DNA from 3 places in the Bacillus sp. ISL-47 genome. Region 2 is predicted to be linked to each of the others. Evidence: a T-box and tRNA genes for the amino acid it is inferred to sense, from the RefSeq annotation. Region 2 holds a T-box; the other regions hold tRNA genes.
The links. A T-box is a leader RNA that pairs with one kind of tRNA and senses whether it is charged. The one in region 2 lies ahead of ileS (isoleucine--tRNA ligase), so its partner is inferred to be a tRNA-Ile.
Positions count from the first base shown of each region.

Region 1: it encodes a tRNA-Ile, which carries the amino acid that the T-box ahead of ileS (isoleucine--tRNA ligase) is inferred to sense. The anticodon was not compared.
Region 3: it encodes a tRNA-Ile, which carries the amino acid that the T-box ahead of ileS (isoleucine--tRNA ligase) is inferred to sense. The anticodon was not compared.

Region 1 covers NZ_JAGGQS010000057.1:163-5,487, reverse strand. Annotated here, with positions in the region: gene J7I93_RS19325 (glucose-1-phosphate adenylyltransferase) at 1-647, opposite strand, end outside; gene glgB (1,4-alpha-glucan branching enzyme) at 589-2,535, opposite strand; gene J7I93_RS19315 (hypothetical protein) at 2,760-2,957, shown strand; tRNA gene J7I93_RS19310 (tRNA-Glu) at 3,113-3,184, opposite strand; tRNA gene J7I93_RS19305 (tRNA-Ser) at 3,191-3,281, opposite strand; tRNA gene J7I93_RS19300 (tRNA-Asn) at 3,287-3,361, opposite strand; tRNA gene J7I93_RS19295 (tRNA-Ile) at 3,517-3,593, opposite strand; tRNA gene J7I93_RS19290 (tRNA-Gly) at 3,598-3,671, opposite strand; tRNA gene J7I93_RS19285 (tRNA-Phe) at 3,687-3,762, opposite strand; tRNA gene J7I93_RS19280 (tRNA-Asp) at 3,931-4,007, opposite strand; tRNA gene J7I93_RS19275 (tRNA-Met) at 4,011-4,084, opposite strand; tRNA gene J7I93_RS19270 (tRNA-Ser) at 4,103-4,195, opposite strand; tRNA gene J7I93_RS19265 (tRNA-Ile) at 4,210-4,286, opposite strand; tRNA gene J7I93_RS19260 (tRNA-Met) at 4,304-4,380, opposite strand; tRNA gene J7I93_RS19255 (tRNA-Ala) at 4,399-4,474, opposite strand; tRNA gene J7I93_RS19250 (tRNA-Pro) at 4,488-4,564, opposite strand; tRNA gene J7I93_RS19245 (tRNA-Arg) at 4,571-4,647, opposite strand; tRNA gene J7I93_RS19240 (tRNA-Leu) at 4,664-4,752, opposite strand; tRNA gene J7I93_RS19235 (tRNA-Gly) at 4,760-4,834, opposite strand; tRNA gene J7I93_RS19230 (tRNA-Leu) at 4,844-4,928, opposite strand; tRNA gene J7I93_RS19225 (tRNA-Lys) at 4,938-5,013, opposite strand; tRNA gene J7I93_RS19220 (tRNA-Thr) at 5,045-5,120, opposite strand; tRNA gene J7I93_RS19215 (tRNA-Val) at 5,142-5,217, opposite strand; rRNA gene rrf (5S ribosomal RNA) at 5,227-5,325, opposite strand, start outside.
Region 2 covers NZ_JAGGQS010000019.1:167,500-172,824, forward strand. Annotated here, with positions in the region: gene J7I93_RS07175 (YlmH family RNA-binding protein) at 1-568, shown strand, start outside; gene J7I93_RS07180 (DivIVA domain-containing protein) at 706-1,224, shown strand; T-box leader at 1,275-1,535, shown strand; gene ileS (isoleucine--tRNA ligase) at 1,778-4,549, shown strand; gene J7I93_RS07190 (TraR/DksA C4-type zinc finger protein) at 5,104-5,325, shown strand, end outside.
Region 3 covers NZ_JAGGQS010000050.1:613-5,937, reverse strand. Annotated here, with positions in the region: gene J7I93_RS17540 (SCO family protein) at 1-125, opposite strand, end outside; gene J7I93_RS17535 (cbb3-type cytochrome c oxidase subunit I) at 436-2,130, opposite strand; gene J7I93_RS17530 (cytochrome c oxidase subunit II) at 2,145-2,609, opposite strand; gene J7I93_RS17525 (hypothetical protein) at 2,622-2,768, opposite strand; tRNA gene J7I93_RS17520 (tRNA-Ile) at 3,246-3,322, opposite strand; tRNA gene J7I93_RS17515 (tRNA-Gly) at 3,328-3,401, opposite strand; tRNA gene J7I93_RS17510 (tRNA-Cys) at 3,570-3,643, opposite strand; tRNA gene J7I93_RS17505 (tRNA-Gln) at 3,651-3,725, opposite strand; tRNA gene J7I93_RS17500 (tRNA-His) at 3,750-3,825, opposite strand; tRNA gene J7I93_RS17495 (tRNA-Trp) at 3,837-3,910, opposite strand; tRNA gene J7I93_RS17490 (tRNA-Tyr) at 3,918-4,001, opposite strand; tRNA gene J7I93_RS17485 (tRNA-Phe) at 4,027-4,102, opposite strand; tRNA gene J7I93_RS17480 (tRNA-Asp) at 4,419-4,495, opposite strand; tRNA gene J7I93_RS17475 (tRNA-Met) at 4,499-4,572, opposite strand; tRNA gene J7I93_RS17470 (tRNA-Ser) at 4,755-4,847, opposite strand; tRNA gene J7I93_RS17465 (tRNA-Met) at 4,873-4,949, opposite strand; tRNA gene J7I93_RS17460 (tRNA-Ala) at 4,968-5,043, opposite strand; tRNA gene J7I93_RS17455 (tRNA-Pro) at 5,067-5,143, opposite strand; tRNA gene J7I93_RS17450 (tRNA-Arg) at 5,149-5,225, opposite strand; tRNA gene J7I93_RS17445 (tRNA-Gly) at 5,233-5,307, opposite strand; tRNA gene J7I93_RS17440 (tRNA-Leu) at 5,315-5,325, opposite strand, start outside.

The DNA of each region.
Region 1 (5,325 bases), on a different contig from region 2:
TTTGATTCAGGATTCCGGTCGTCCATTTCCAAATATTCCTTTAAAACAGACCAATTAAAGATATATATTCCCATCGATGCGAGATTATTTTTAGGAAAAGCTGGTTTCTCATCAAATTCAGCGACCCTCATATCTTCACTCGTGTTCATGATGCCGAACCTGCTTGCCTCAGGCCAAGGCACTTCAATGACCGAAATCGTTGCATCCGCGCCTTTTTCAATATGGTATTCCAGCATCAGCTCGTAATTCATTTTATAAATGTGGTCACCTGATAAAATGAGGACATATTCAGGATCATATTGCTTCAGATAGTTTAGGTTCTGATAAATAGCGCTTGCTGTTCCTGTATACCACTTGACTTCCGAGGATTCACTGTAAGGCGGCAGCACAGTCACCCCGCCATTTTTTCTATCCAGATCCCATGCACTTCCAATGCCAATATAAGAATTTAGCACAAGCGGCTGATATTGAGTTAGAACACCTACTGTATCAATGCCGGAATTCGTACAATTGCTTAATGTAAAATCAATAATCCGATACTTCCCTCCAAAGGGGACAGCCGGCTTTGCAAGACTCTTCGTCAGCGAACTAAGCCTGCTCCCTTTCCCCCCTGCTAACAGCATGGCTACGCACTTTTTCTTTCCCATTTCCCTTCCTCTCCTTCCGATGTTTTACTGGACGCAAAATTGAAATGCCAAATGGCGGAATAGACATTTTCATGCTGAATGGTTTTCCATGAAACTCTTTTTCCTCTGTCTTAAGCACTTTTTTATTAATACAATTGGAGCCTCCATAGCTTTCACTGTCACTATTAAAGACTTCCCGGTATGAACCTTGATTTGGAACACCAACACGGTAATCGTGATATAAAGCAGGTGTAAAATTGCAGACAATGACAAGGAAATCATCCTCTTTTGCTCCTTTTCTGATAAAGGAAAAGATGGACTGGCTTGAATTATTAACATCAATCCATTCAAAACCATCTTGCAGATGATCCAGCTCATATAGCGGCTTAGAGCGTTTATAAACCTTTATCAGCTCTTTCACATAGTCATTTGCTTTTTTATGCATCTCATAATCGAGCAAGTGCCAATCAAGCTGTTCTTTATCCTTCCATTCAGAGAACTGTCCAAGTTCGCTCCCCATAAAAAGAAGCTTCTTTCCAGGATGTGCAATCATATAGCCAAGAAGCAGCCTGAACTGGGCAAATTTCTGCCAGTAATCACCCGGCATCTTATCGAGCAGCGATTTTTTCCCATGAACAACTTCATCATGGGAAAGCGGAAGAACAAAGTTCTCCGTAAAAGCGTACAAAAGGGAAAACGTCATTTTCCCATGAACGGCGGAGCGCTTATCAGGCGCTGTTTCCATATATGTAAGCACGTCATTCATCCAGCCCATATTCCACTTGTAATGAAAGCCTAGCCCGCCATAATGGACCGGTGAAGTCACCTGTGGCCAATCTGTTGAATCTTCTGCCATCATCAAAAACGAGGGATCATATTGAGAGACAGCTTTATTTAAGTTCTGCAGAAAACGGACACCAAATGGATTCTCCTTTTCTCCGTTCCGGTTTGGCCAATAAATGATATTTGCAACCGCATCAACCCGGAAGCCATCAATATGATAGTTTTCCATCCAAAAAACAGCATTGGAGATAAGAAAGCTTTGCACTTCATTTTTGCCAAGATCAAAATTGGCTGTTCCCCAAACACGATTTTCTCTGTCTCCTTCAGTCTCGTACTCATACAAATAGGTTCCGTCAAACTGATAAAGGCCATGGGCATCCTTGCAAAAATGCCCTGGAACCCAGTCCAGTATCACAGCAATCCCATGCTGGTGGCACTGGTCAACAAAATACATAAGCTCATGCGGAGTCCCATATCTGCTTGTTGCCGAATAATAGCCCGTTCCCTGATAGCCCCAGGAGGCGTCGAGCGGATGCTCAATGACAGGAAGCAGTTCAATATGGGTAAAGCCATGCTCCACTGCATAAGGAATCAGTTCATCTGCAAGCTCCGTGTAAGAAAGCAGGCTGCCATCTTCTTTCTTTTTCCAGGACCCCAAATGCACCTCATAAATAACAGCAGGCTCTGAATAAATCTTCTTCTTCTCCTTTTTCTGCATCCATTTGCTATCATTCCATTGATAGCCTTCCAATGAATACACAATAGAAGCCGTATTGGGTCTGACCTCTGAATGGAAGCTGTACGGATCTGACTTTAGTAAAACAATTCCTTCCTTTGTTTTAATTTCATACTTATACAAGGCACCCTGCATGTCTTCATCCAGCTGAATAAACCAAACACCTTCATTATTCACTCTATGTAAGGTATAGCCTTCTCCATTCCAATCATTGAAATCACCGACTAATCTGACAATTTCAGCATTCGGTGCCCAAACACAAAAACAGGTAAAAACTCTTCCATCTTCCTCAACTACATGAGCACCAAATAACTGATGGCTCTCAAAAAATGTTCCTTCATGGAACAAATGCAGCTGATAATCGGTTGGAAACAAAGTATCCACTAGCATCCTTCTCCCCACCCAGTCTCAAATTCTTATGACTTTCCTTTTATATTCGTGCAAGGAAGAAAAAATCCTTGTAAAAGTTTTTTTAATTTTATGACAGTAACGTTCAAAATGCGCTAAAAACCGGAACGTTTTTACTTTATTCAGCAGCCTTCGACATAATCTGGAACAAACTTAGACAAAATAACACAAACTATGCAAGCAAAAAATGAAGGGAGAATAATATTTTGAGTAATAAAGAAGAGGAATTTTTAGTAAACGAGGCAAATAAAGACCAAGTGAAGATTCCACTATTTGAAGCACCTGATGGAAAAATCCTGGCCACAGGAGATATGTTCAGAGGACCATACACAGGGATTTATTCGGAAATTGATTTGAATAACCCAGGGAATAAGCTGAGTGAGAAGGAAGAGAAGTTTGATTAGGAGGTAAAACACACTTTTAAACAAAGGGAGTGTTAGCCTTGCCGTTAAGCACTGCTCCAATACACAGGTGCTAAAATAAGTGTTAAGCTTTAACACAGACGAAAGAAAAAGGACAACAAAAAAGCTGTCAACATGATGTTGACAGCTTTTTTGTATGACCCCTACGGGATTCGAACCCGTGTTACCGCCGTGAAAGGGCGGTGTCTTAACCGCTTGACCAAGGGGCCAATATATGGCGGAGAAGGAGGGATTTGAACCCTCGCGCCGGTTGCCCGACCTACACCCTTAGCAGGGGCGCCTCTTCAGCCACTTGAGTACTTCCCCATATATGGCTCCGCAGGTAGGATTCGAACCTACGACCGTTCGGTTAACAGCCGAATGCTCTACCACTGAGCTACTGCGGAACATTAGTATATATCCCTAAACTTTGATAAGCTTAGCCGAATGTCCTCATCTCAGGAGGTTCATTCAAGGAGTGGCTCGATGAGTACAACTCGAAGCAAATTCTTGAAGCTTATGCTCGTTGCTCTACCACTGAGCTACTGCGGAACAATCAAAATGGTGGGCCTAAATGGACTCGAACCATCGACCTCACGCTTATCAGGCGTGCGCTCTAACCAGCTGAGCTATAGGCCCATTTTGGAGCGGGTGAAGGGAATCGAACCCTCATCATCAGCTTGGAAGGCTGAGGTTTTACCACTAAACTACACCCGCATTAGTTTGTATAAATGGTGGCTCAGGACGGAATCGAACCGCCGACACAAGGATTTTCAGTCCTTTGCTCTACCGACTGAGCTACTGAGCCATATAAAATTAGTAATCCTAAAGCTTGAGACATGTGCTCCAAAGCACTGCGTTCTTTGTTGCAGATTTTAAAAGCATGCCATTCAGGGATGTTAATGCTTCGTAGCTGCATTCTTTTAAAATCCTCTACCGACTGAGCTACTGAGCCATAAAGCTATTTAAAAAAGAATGGCGGTCCGGACGGGACTCGAACCCGCGACCTCCTGCGTGACAGGCAGGCATTCTAACCAACTGAACTACCGGACCAGATTGCGGGGGCAGGATTTGAACCTGCGACCTTCGGGTTATGAGCCCGACGAGCTACCGGACTGCTCCACCCCGCGACAATAATATTAAAATAATGGAGGAGGAAAGGGGATTCGAACCCCTGCGCGGTTTGACCCGCCTGTCGGTTTTCAAGACCGATCCCTTCAGCCGGACTTGGGTATTCCTCCGTATAAAGTGAAAATGGTGGACCTTGTAGGACTCGAACCTACGACCGGACGGTTATGAGCCGTCTGCTCTAACCAGCTGAGCTAAAGGTCCAGCTTCGTTTTTAAAAATGGTAGCGGCGGAGGGGATCGAACCCCCGACCTCACGGGTATGAACCGTACGCTCTAGCCAGCTGAGCTACACCGCCAAATTGATATGATATTTATGGTGGAGCCTAGCGGGATCGAACCGCTGACCTCCTGCGTGCAAAGCAGGCGCTCTCCCAGCTGAGCTAAGGCCCCATTTAGTAACTAGTGGTCGGGAAGACAGGATTCGAACCTGCGACCCCTTGGTCCCAAACCAAGTGCTCTACCAAGCTGAGCTACTCCCCGTTTATATGGCGCGCCCGAGAGGAGTCGAACCCCTAACCTTTTGATCCGTAGTCAAACGCTCTATCCAATTGAGCTACGGGCGCATATTTACAATTCAACTGGTGCCGAGGACCGGAATCGAACCGGTACGGTAGTCACCTACCGCAGGATTTTAAGTCCTGTGCGTCTGCCAGTTCCGCCACCCCGGCAATTAAATGGAGCGGAAGACGGGATTCGAACCCGCGACCCCCACCTTGGCAAGGTGATGTTCTACCACTGAACTACTTCCGCAAAAATAAATGGTGCGGGTGAAGGGAGTCGAACCCCCACGCCTTGCGGCGCCAGATCCTAAGTCTGGTGCGTCTGCCAATTCCGCCACACCCGCATATTTAAATGGTGAGCCATGAAGGACTCGAACCTTCGACCCTCTGATTAAAAGTCAGATGCTCTACCGACTGAGCTAATGGCTCATAAAAAATCTCGAAGAGATTTAAGAGAAAATGGTGCCGGCGAGAGGACTTGAACCCCCAACCTACTGATTACAAGTCAGTTGCTCTACCAATTGAGCTACACCGGCAGCTTGTACATTTAAATTTAATGGTGGAGGATGACGGGATCGAACCGCCGACCCTCTGCTTGTAAGGCAGATGCTCTCCCAGCTGAGCTAATCCTCCATTATTAAAGCCCGGCAGCGTCCTACTCTCACAGGGGGACAGCCCCCAACTACCATCGGCGCTGAGAAGCTTAACTTCCGTGTTCGGTATGGGAACGGGTGTGACCTT
Region 2 (5,325 bases):
AAGGGCTCTTATATTCCCGGATTATTACCAACCAGATGAGGAAGATTTTCAAATCTGCTTATTTGAAGTTGACTATCCTAAAAAGTTTGTTACACTCGAGCATCCCCAGGTTTTAGGCAGCCTGATGTCTCTTGGATTAAAGCGGGGAAAATTCGGTGATATTCTATTCGATAACGACAGGATCCAATTTTTTGTTTCTGAAGAAGTGGAGGACTATATTCGCCTGCAGCTGGAGACCATCGGCAGAGCCTCCGTTACTCTAAGGAAGCAGCCCTTTGCTAAAACAATCCAAACTAGCGAGGAGTGGCGGGAATACTCGGTCACATCTTCATCCTTAAGGCTTGATACAGTCATTTCAGCGGTATACAGTATCTCCAGGCAAAAATCACAGCTTTTTATCCAGCAGGGGCTGGTTAAAGTCAATTGGACATTACTTGAAAACCCCTCCTTTGAATGCAAAGAAGGAGATATGATTTCAGTCAGGGGACAAGGGCGCTCCAAAATCATGGAGATTGAAGGGAAAACCAAGAAGGATAAATGGAGAATTATCGCTGGAAGGCAAAAATAATTTATAATAATGCAGGAATTTGATGCAAGCTGTCGAATAAATAAATCAAAAGATAGCGGAGTCTGTTATAATGAAAGGGAACCAGCAGGCTCGGACAAATTTTTACATAAGAACAACAGATCTGGGAGGTGGCACCTATGCCATTAACACCGTTAGATATTCATAACAAGGAATTCAGTAAAGGGTTCCGCGGATATGATGAAGATGAAGTAAATGAGTTCCTCGATCAAATCATTAAAGATTATGAAATCCTGATTAGGGAAAAAAAGGAACTTGAAGAAAAACTCAATGAAGTTAACGATCGCATTGGCCACTTTACAACAATTGAAGAGACTTTGAATAAATCCATTGTGGTGGCACAGGAAGCTGCAGAAGAAGTCAAGCGCAATGCACATAAGGAGGCAAAGCTGATCATTAAAGAAGCGGAAAAGAATGCTGACCGGATTGTTAATGAGTCATTATCGAAAGCACGAAAAATCGCATTGGATATCGAAGACCTGAAGAAACAATCCAAAGTATTCAGAACCCGTTTCAAAATGCTCGTTGAAGCACAGCTTGATATGCTGAATAACGATGATTGGGATCATTTAATGGAGTATAAGCTTGACTCTACAGACCTAAAATCATTAAAAGAAGAGGAAGAATCACTGGCTTGACGAAAGCTTTAGATATCGCATATACTTTTATAACAAAGTAAATACCATGATTATAAACGATGAGAGGGAAAGTACAGTTTTTTTAGCTTAAGTGCAGAAGTGCATGCTCACTCTGTTAGCGAGCCGGGGATGGTGGAAGCCCGGGGATAAGCAGAAAATTGGAAAATCACCCTTGAGTTCCTTGCCGAACATTCTTTAGAACCAGTAGGCCAAGGCGAATCATTCACGTTAAGAATGCTTTGAGCGGATGGAATGATAATTCCGTCTACAAGGGTGGTACCGCGGGAGAATAAAACCTTCTCGTCCCTTTTTGGGATGAGAGGGTTTTTTGTGTTTTATAATGATTTATCTGCTCTAACATTGGCAATCATGGTATTTAATGAGTTTGTCGCAGTCTAATGGGCGGTAGGAATCCCTCTTTAAGACTCAGAGAAATCGAAAGGGATAAGTGGGAGTCCAACTGACCGTAGAGGCCCGATTGGTTCAACTAACAATCAATGGGGATGAAGGCCCCCACTGATTGAAGTTTCACTTTATACAGGAGGAAAATGGAATGGATTACAAAGATAGTTTATTAATGCCAAAAACAGAATTCCCGATGCGCGGGAATCTTCCAAAGCGCGAACCTGAGGTCCAGGCTAAATGGGAAGAAATGAATATTTATGAAAAGGTACAGGAACGCACTAAAGGCCGTCCGATATTTGTGCTGCACGATGGCCCTCCATATGCAAACGGCGATATTCACATTGGCCATGCACTGAACAAAATTTTGAAGGATTTCATTGTCCGTTCCAAGTCTATGACCGGATACAATGCCCCATATGTTCCCGGATGGGATACACATGGTTTGCCGATTGAGCAGGCTTTGACAAATAAAGGGGTAAAAAGAAAAGAAATGAGTGTTGCGGAATTCCGTAAACTTTGCGAAGAGTACGCTTATGAGCAAATTGACAGCCAACGGGGACAATTTAAGCGTTTGGGTGTACGCGGTGATTGGGAGAACCCCTATATCACTTTGAAGCCTGAGTATGAGGCACAGCAAATTAAAGTATTTGGAGAAATGGCTAAAAAGGGCTACATTTACAAGGGTAAAAAGCCTGTTTATTGGTCTCCGTCATCTGAATCTGCATTGGCTGAAGCTGAAATTGAATATAAAGATAAACGTTCACCATCGATTTATGTCGGATTTAAAGTAAAAGATGGAAAGAACGTATTAGATAACGATACGCAAATCATCATTTGGACAACAACACCTTGGACGATTCCTGCCAACCTTGGAATTTCTGTTCATCCGGAGCTTAATTATGCTGTTGCTGAAGCAAGTGGCCAAAAATATCTTGTTGCTGAAGATTTATTGTCGTCAGTCGCAAAAGAGTTCGAATGGGAAGACCATAATGTTGTGAAAACAATTAAAGGAAGCGATCTGGAGCATGTAATTGCTGAGCATCCCCTTTATGGACGTGACTCCCTTGTGATGCTGGGCGAGCATGTAACTACAGATGCTGGTACTGGCTGTGTTCACACAGCTCCTGGCCATGGGGAAGACGATTTCCATGTTGGTATGAAATACGGATTGGACGTATTATGCCCGGTAGATGATAAAGGAAACATGACAAATGAAGCTCCCGGTTTTGAAGACTTGTTCTATGATGCAGCCAACAAACCAATCACGGAAAAGCTTGAGGAAGTTGGCGCTTTATTAAAGCTAACATTCATTACTCACTCTTATCCGCATGACTGGAGAACAAAAAAGCCGGTTATTTTCCGTGCGACAGCACAATGGTTTGCATCCATTAAGGATTTCCGCAATGAACTTTTAGAAGCTGTTAAGGAAACGAATTGGTATCCTGCATGGGGTGAAACGAGACTGTTCAACATGGTCCGCGACCGCGGAGATTGGTGTATTTCCCGTCAGCGCGTCTGGGGTGTTCCAATTCCTGTCTTTTATGCTGAAAGTGGAGAAGAAATCATTACAGATGAGACAATCGAACATGTGTCAAATCTTTTCCGCGAAAATGGTTCAAATATTTGGTTTGAAAAAGAAGCCAAGGAATTGCTTCCTGAAGGGTTCACTCATCCTGGCAGCCCGAACGGCCAATTTACGAAAGAAACGGATATCATGGACGTTTGGTTTGACTCTGGTTCTTCCCACCAGGCTGTTCTTTTAGAACGAGATGATCTTCAGCGTCCTGCGGACTTATACCTTGAGGGATCCGACCAGTACCGTGGTTGGTTTAACTCTTCGTTATCGACTGCAGTTGCTGTGACAGGAAAAGCTCCTTATAAAGGTGTTCTAAGCCATGGTTTTACCCTGGACGGCGAAGGCAGAAAAATGAGTAAGTCCATCGGCAACGTTGTTGTGCCGGCTAAAGTTATGAACCAGCTTGGTGCTGACATCCTTCGTTTATGGGTTGCGTCTGTTGATTACCAGGCAGATGTCCGTGTTTCCGATGCAATCTTGAAACAGGTTGCTGAAGTGTACCGCAAGATCCGCAACACTTTCCGTTTCTTGCTTGGAAATCTTGCTGACTTTAATCCTGCAACTGATTCAGTTGCATTTGAAAATCTGCGTGAAGTTGATCAGTTCATGCTTGTTAAGCTTAATAAATTGATTAAGAGCGTGCGTGAGTCTTATGACCGCTATGAATTTGCAGGCATCTACCACGCAGTCAATAATTTCTGTACATTGGATCTAAGTGCGTTTTATCTTGATTTTGCAAAAGATGTTCTCTACATTGAAGCAAAAGATAATGCAGAGCGCCGTGCGATCCAAACAGTACTTTATGAGAGCCTGATTGCTCTTACAAAACTTGTAGCGCCAATTCTGTCCCATACAGCAGATGAAGTTTGGAGCTTTATCCCAAATGTGCAAGAAGAGAGTGTACAATTAACTGATATGCCGGAATATCAAGAGCTTCCAAATGCGAAGCAGCTTGAAGAAAAATGGACGGCATTTATGAAGCTTCGCGATGACGTTTTAAAGGCATTGGAAGAAGCCCGCAATGAAAAGGTTATCGGTAAATCACTGACAGCGAAAGTCACTCTTTATGTTAACGATCATGCTAAAAACCTACTGGATTCTATCCAGGAAAACCTTCAGCAGCTCTTTATCGTTTCTGGCTTTGAAGTAGCAGGCAGCCTGGAAGATGCTCCTGAAAACGCAATGAAATTTGAAAACTCCGCAATTGCTGTTACCAAAGCAGAAGGTGAGACATGCGAGCGCTGCTGGACAGTAACACCGGAAGTTGGCCAGACTGAAGGCTACGATACACTTTGCCCTCGCTGTGCTGATGTTGTAAAAAATAACTATAGCCATTTGGCGTAATAATTGAACAGTCCCCTGGTTCAGGGGGCTGTTTTATTTTAGGCTATGTACCTTCTTGGACTTTATTTAAGGCTCTTTTCTAAAAGATTGTTGTTTATTTATGATTTTGTGATTAAAAACCATTGAAAAATCAACCTCTCCACACTACTTGTTTAAGTAGCAGCAAAATGCGCGAAAACAGCCTTATCTAAAGAACGGGTAACGGAAACAAAAGCGGATGTATACCGGATCTTTTTCTTTTAACACGGAGTAAGGGAACAAAAGAGGGACATACATGCCAAAATTTTCGTTAAGCTCAAGGAATGGGAACAAAAAAAGTATACATACCGAAACTTTATCTTTAAGTGTGAGGAAAGGGAACAAAAGGAAGGCTGAATTTTTGCCTCAGCTTTATGAAAGGAAAGAAAAAGTGATACCTAGAGAAATGTTCCAAGAGTTTTAATAAATAATTCCACCTTCGTTAAATGTTGTGCCGTTTGCTAAAAGTTTGCCCGTGTCTGGAAACGCCTCCGAGAAATAATAAAGGAAACACCAATAGAACGGAGGAAAAAGGCATGGATGCAAAAGCAGAAGGGCTCTATTCAGAACTCCGTAATACAAGACAAGAAATATTGGAAAGACTGATGGAAGGCAATAGTTCAGCTTTGATTAAACCAATTTTATTGGAAGAACTGCATGACATTGAGCAAACGCTTAGAAAAATTGAAAATGGCGATTATGGGAAATGTGAAATTTCCGGTGAACTGCTTCCTGCAGATTTGCTTGAAATGATACCG
Region 3 (5,325 bases), on a different contig from region 2:
AGTTGGTTCACACGGGCAGACTCTGCTGTAAAGGCCTGAAAGCCGTCTGTGCCAATAAAAAACAAGGCCACTCCGAATAACAATACAATTAAGCTGGATAAAGCTGTTCTATTCTTTGGAAACATGTTCATCACTTCCTTTAAAAACCGGCTCTTTTCTAAAAGATTGTTGACTTTTAAACTAGTTGTGAGGAGTAGTTGATTTCCGCTCCAGGATGCTCAGCGAACGCGGGGCGGGCGGTGAGCATCCTCGGCGCGCAGCACCTGTGGGGTCTCACCTGTCCCACTCCTCCCGCTGGAGTCTCGCACCTTGCGCTCCAATCAACTAACCTTATTTACCAAGTTTTTTTACAAAATTTATTTAAATAGCAGCAAATTTTGCGAAAACAGCCTAAAAGAAAGAGGCAGCCCAGCCATCCGAGCTATCTCTTTTTCCTTACCAGGTCTTATATGGAGGTGAACCCGGAGGCGCATTAACGATGAAGTCAACGAGCGGAATGACATACGCCATGCCGACAAGAACAAGCATGCACACAATCCATAAGCCCCAGCGCTCTGTCCACCTTGGTGTTGGCGCTGCATCCTCTTCCACTTCCGCTACCGGGAACTCAGTGTTTCCTTTTGGTGCAAAGAACATGAGGTAGAATACTGCATACACCTGGATAAGCACACCGATCATTAGCAAAGTTCCGCCGATCGCCAGGAAGAATAAGTATGGATCCCAGCTTAGAGCCGTTGCATTGTCAAAATAAGTGGAATAAGAAGTTCTTCTTGGTGATCCCAATAATCCGACCCAGTGCATTGCTCCAGACATGATGATCATACCGATGGTCCAAATAATCGTTTGGATAACACCTAACTTGTTAATCTGCGGTGTCAGCACTCTTTTCGACACATAAGGAACAAGCCAGTAGCTGATGCCGAAGAATGTCATCACAACAGACATGCCAAGTGTTAAGTGGAAGTGGCCCACGATCCACATGGTGTTGTGGACAACCTGATTCAATTGGTTTGTGCTTTGGACAATACCGCCCGCTCCGGCAGGGATAAAGGCTGCCATCGCGATAAATGGTGCAAGGAAACGGACATCGCCCCAAGGTAATTTTTTATACCAGCCAACAAGACCTCTTCCGCCTTTCTTTCTGGCTGTACGTTCAAATACCGCAAACATCGCATAAGCAGTCATCAAGGATGGGAAGCCAATTGCTAAACTCATAAACACGTGCATGTATTTTACAGGCTCAGAAATACCAGGGTCAATGATCTGATGGTGGAATCCACCGGTAATATTCATAATAACGAGTGCAATGACCACAATTCTTGTTAAAAGATCATTCCATCTGTGCCCGCCGATGATTTTCGGCACAATCACATACCAGGCTGAAACCGCTGTTAAATACCAGATATTCACGAGTGTATGGCCAAAAGCCCAAAACAGCGTACGCGCAACCATGACATTGATGGTTTCAACCCAGCCGAAAGCCCACGGGATGATTGTAAATACTTCAATTGCAACCGGAAGGCTTCCGAAGAATAAGAGTACAAACACACCTGTTGCAAAGAAAGAGAGAATTGGAATATGCTGTCCAGGATTGCGTTTTCTCCAGCTTGCCACATTGATGAAGGCACCAAATGCGCACATCCAAACCCCTAAGACGATAAATACCAAGCCAATATAGAAAATGGGTGAAGCTGCCATTGGCGGGTAGAAGGTATACATGACAGATGCTTCATTCATTAAAATAGGAATAACAGCTAATACAAATCCGAAAATCTTCATCCAAAAACCGATCCAGGCCATCTTTCTGACCTTCGGAAGCAGGCCGCCCAATGTATGGGATAATCCCGCATAGAAGTAACCAATTGTAAAGAACGCGGACAGTACGACTACCAAGAGGAGTCCGTGTGCAGTCAATACTTTATAGTAGTTAAGCCAAACCGGCAATTCAAGCATCCCTGCCCGGTTCAAGCCTTGCAATAATCCAAGCAATCCGCCCAGCAGGATGGCTAAGAAGGCTACAGATAGGTATGATTTCGTTAATCTCGCATCCTCCAGGCTGATGCCCATGACTTTATTTGCTTTTTCCCTAAAAACTTGTGTCTTCCCTGACTTGTTAATAATGGTTTCCACTGTTTCTCCCCCCTTTATTTAACCGTAATCGTTGTGCTCATCATTTGGTGCCCGGCACCGCAGTACTCGTTGCACAAAACTAAATATTCACCTGGCTTATCAAATTTTTGAGTAATCTTTTGCACATAGCCAGGAACCACCATGGCATTCAAGTTGGTTTCTGCAACCTGGAACCCGTGTACGACATCTTTAGAAGTTAGTGTAAAATGAACGGTTGATCCGGCAGGCACTTCGATTTCGTTTGGTGTAAAACTAAACACCTGCAGCGTCATGACCACTTCATATTCATTCTCACCAATCTTTTTGATGCCAGGCTGGTCAAACGGTGCTGTTTCATCCACTTTTTGCGGATCAATCCGTTCCCCATAGCTTGGCGGCCCCATTTCTAAAGCAAATGTCTGATAACCCGTAATGAGCATAAATCCGATAATCATCCCAAAACTTAAGAAAAGCCATATCTTCTCAGAGCGATGCATCATTTTTAATCCCCCCTATAATCTGGCCATATACAGGCCATAAACAATTAGATACGTAACAAAGATCCCTAACCCCACAACGGTTACTGAAAAAATGGTCCCCTTCAGCGTGCCATGCTCCTTTGCTGCCTTGCCCCCCTGGATCACTTTTTTCGTTTCCACCTTCCATCATCCCCCTTAAGTTTTTGTTACTTATATCATAATTGAGAACGTTTTTCACAAAAGTGAACTGCATCACACTTATATCACAACTTTCCCGTTAAAAATTAGGTCCATTATCTAAAAATCCTCAGAGTTATCAACGCTTTACGCCGTTTTCAAACTAATTAAATACATATATTCAATTTTGCACTGTTCACAAATCGTTCATATTCGGGTCCCTTTATTCTCCGATTAATTCCCTTCACCTTCGCTTTTCCGATCCCAGCGGCACGATTCACTTCGTTTCGTTCCCTTCTTCTTCACTTTTTCACTTCCATTTTTATCTGGAACGGCAAAGCTGAAATTCTATAATAGAAAAGCCTGTCTCTTCCTAAGACAGGCTTTTCTTAACAAATGATTTCCCTTCATCATCTTTCTAACAATGTAAACAAAAAAACCTAATCCCGTGTAGGATTAGGTTAAAAATGGTATGTATAATGGTGGGCCTAAGTGGACTCGAACCACCGACCTCACGCTTATCAGGCGTGCGCTCTAACCAGCTGAGCTATAGGCCCATTTTTGGAGCGGGTGAAGGGAATCGAACCCTCATCATCAGCTTGGAAGGCTGAGGTTTTACCACTAAACTACACCCGCATATATAATTAATATTAAAACTACTATATAATTTCCTGCCCTTGCATGCCTCTTCCTCTAAAAGCTTATTCAGGAAGCTGATGCGTCGAGGCAACTCGATGTTGATTCATGGGAGCATTGCTCGTGGCTGAGGTTTTACCACTAAACTACACCCGCGTTTACATTGTTTGGAGGCAACACCCGGATTTGAACCGGGGATGGAGGTTTTGCAGACCTCTGCCTTACCACTTGGCTATGCTGCCTTAAAAATGGCTGGGCTAGCAGGATTCGAACCTGCGAGTGACGGAGTCAAAGTCCGGTGCCTTACCGCTTGGCTATAGCCCATTAATGATTCTTTTAAAAGAAAAATGGGGCGATTGATGGGAATCGAACCCACGAGTGTCGGAGCCACAATCCGATGCGTTAACCACTTCGCCACAACCGCCATCTTCCTACTGGCAGGGGTAGTAGGAATCGAACCCACATCAAAGGTTTTGGAGACCTTCGTTTTACCATTAAACTATACCCCTATATAAATGGTGGAGGGGGGCAGATTCGAACTGCCGAACCCGAAGGAGCGGATTTACAGTCCGCCGCGTTTAGCCACTTCGCTACCCCTCCATCGTCTGAAAAGACTTAGGAAATATGGTGGCTCAGGACGGAATCGAACCGCCGACACAAGGATTTTCAGTCCTTTGCTCTACCGACTGAGCTACTGAGCCGTATTAAATTAATAACCCTAAAGTTAGATAGCTGTGCTTCAAAGCTCTGCGTTCTTTGTTGCAGATTTTAAAAGCATGCCATTCGATGATGCTAAAGCTTCGCAGCTGCATTCTTTTAAAATCCTCTACCGACTGAGCTACTGAGCCGTATTAATTTAATTACCCTAAAGTTTAATAGCTGTGCTTCAAAGCCCTGCGTTCTTTGTCGCAGATTTTAAAAGCATGCCATTCGATGATGCTAAAGCTTCGCAGCTGCATTCTTTTAAAATCCTCTACCGACTGAGCTACTGAGCCATTTATCTATTTAGTTTAAAAATGGCGGTCCGGACGGGACTCGAACCCGCGACCTCCTGCGTGACAGGCAGGCATTCTAACCAACTGAACTACCGGACCAGATTGCGGGGGCAGGATTTGAACCTGCGACCTTCGGGTTATGAGCCCGACGAGCTACCGGACTGCTCCACCCCGCGATAATAGTATTTATGTGATTTTTCTATGCTCACATCTAGCATTTCATCTCGCAGCTTATTCAATGAAGTACCGCCCCGATTTCAGAAAGATTATTCAAGCAGCAGCTCAATCGTTGCGCTGAAGTAATTCCTTCGAAGCTTATTCGGGCGTGCTCCACCCCGCGATAATAGTATTAAAATAATGGAGGAGGAAAGGGGATTCGAACCCCTGCGCGGTTTGACCCGCCTGTCGGTTTTCAAGACCGATCCCTTCAGCCGGACTTGGGTATTCCTCCGAAATATTAAGATCAAAGATCATAATGGTAGCGGCGGAGGGGATCGAACCCCCGACCTCACGGGTATGAACCGTACGCTCTAGCCAGCTGAGCTACACCGCCAAAATGATTAAATTTTCATGGTGGAGCCTAGCGGGATCGAACCGCTGACCTCCTGCGTGCAAAGCAGGCGCTCTCCCAGCTGAGCTAAGGCCCCATGGTTTATAAAAAAAGTGTCGCTGGTCGGGAAGACAGGATTTGAACCTGCGACCCCTTGGTCCCAAACCAAGTGCTCTACCAAGCTGAGCTACTCCCCGTTTTATGGCGCGCCCGAGAGGAGTCGAACCCCTAACCTTTTGATCCGTAGTCAAACGCTCTATCCAATTGAGCTACGGGCGCAAAATAATGGAGCGGAAGACGGGATTCGAACCCGCGACCCCCACCTTGGCAAGGTGATGTTCTACCACTGAACTACTTCCGCTTAAAAATGGTGCGGGTG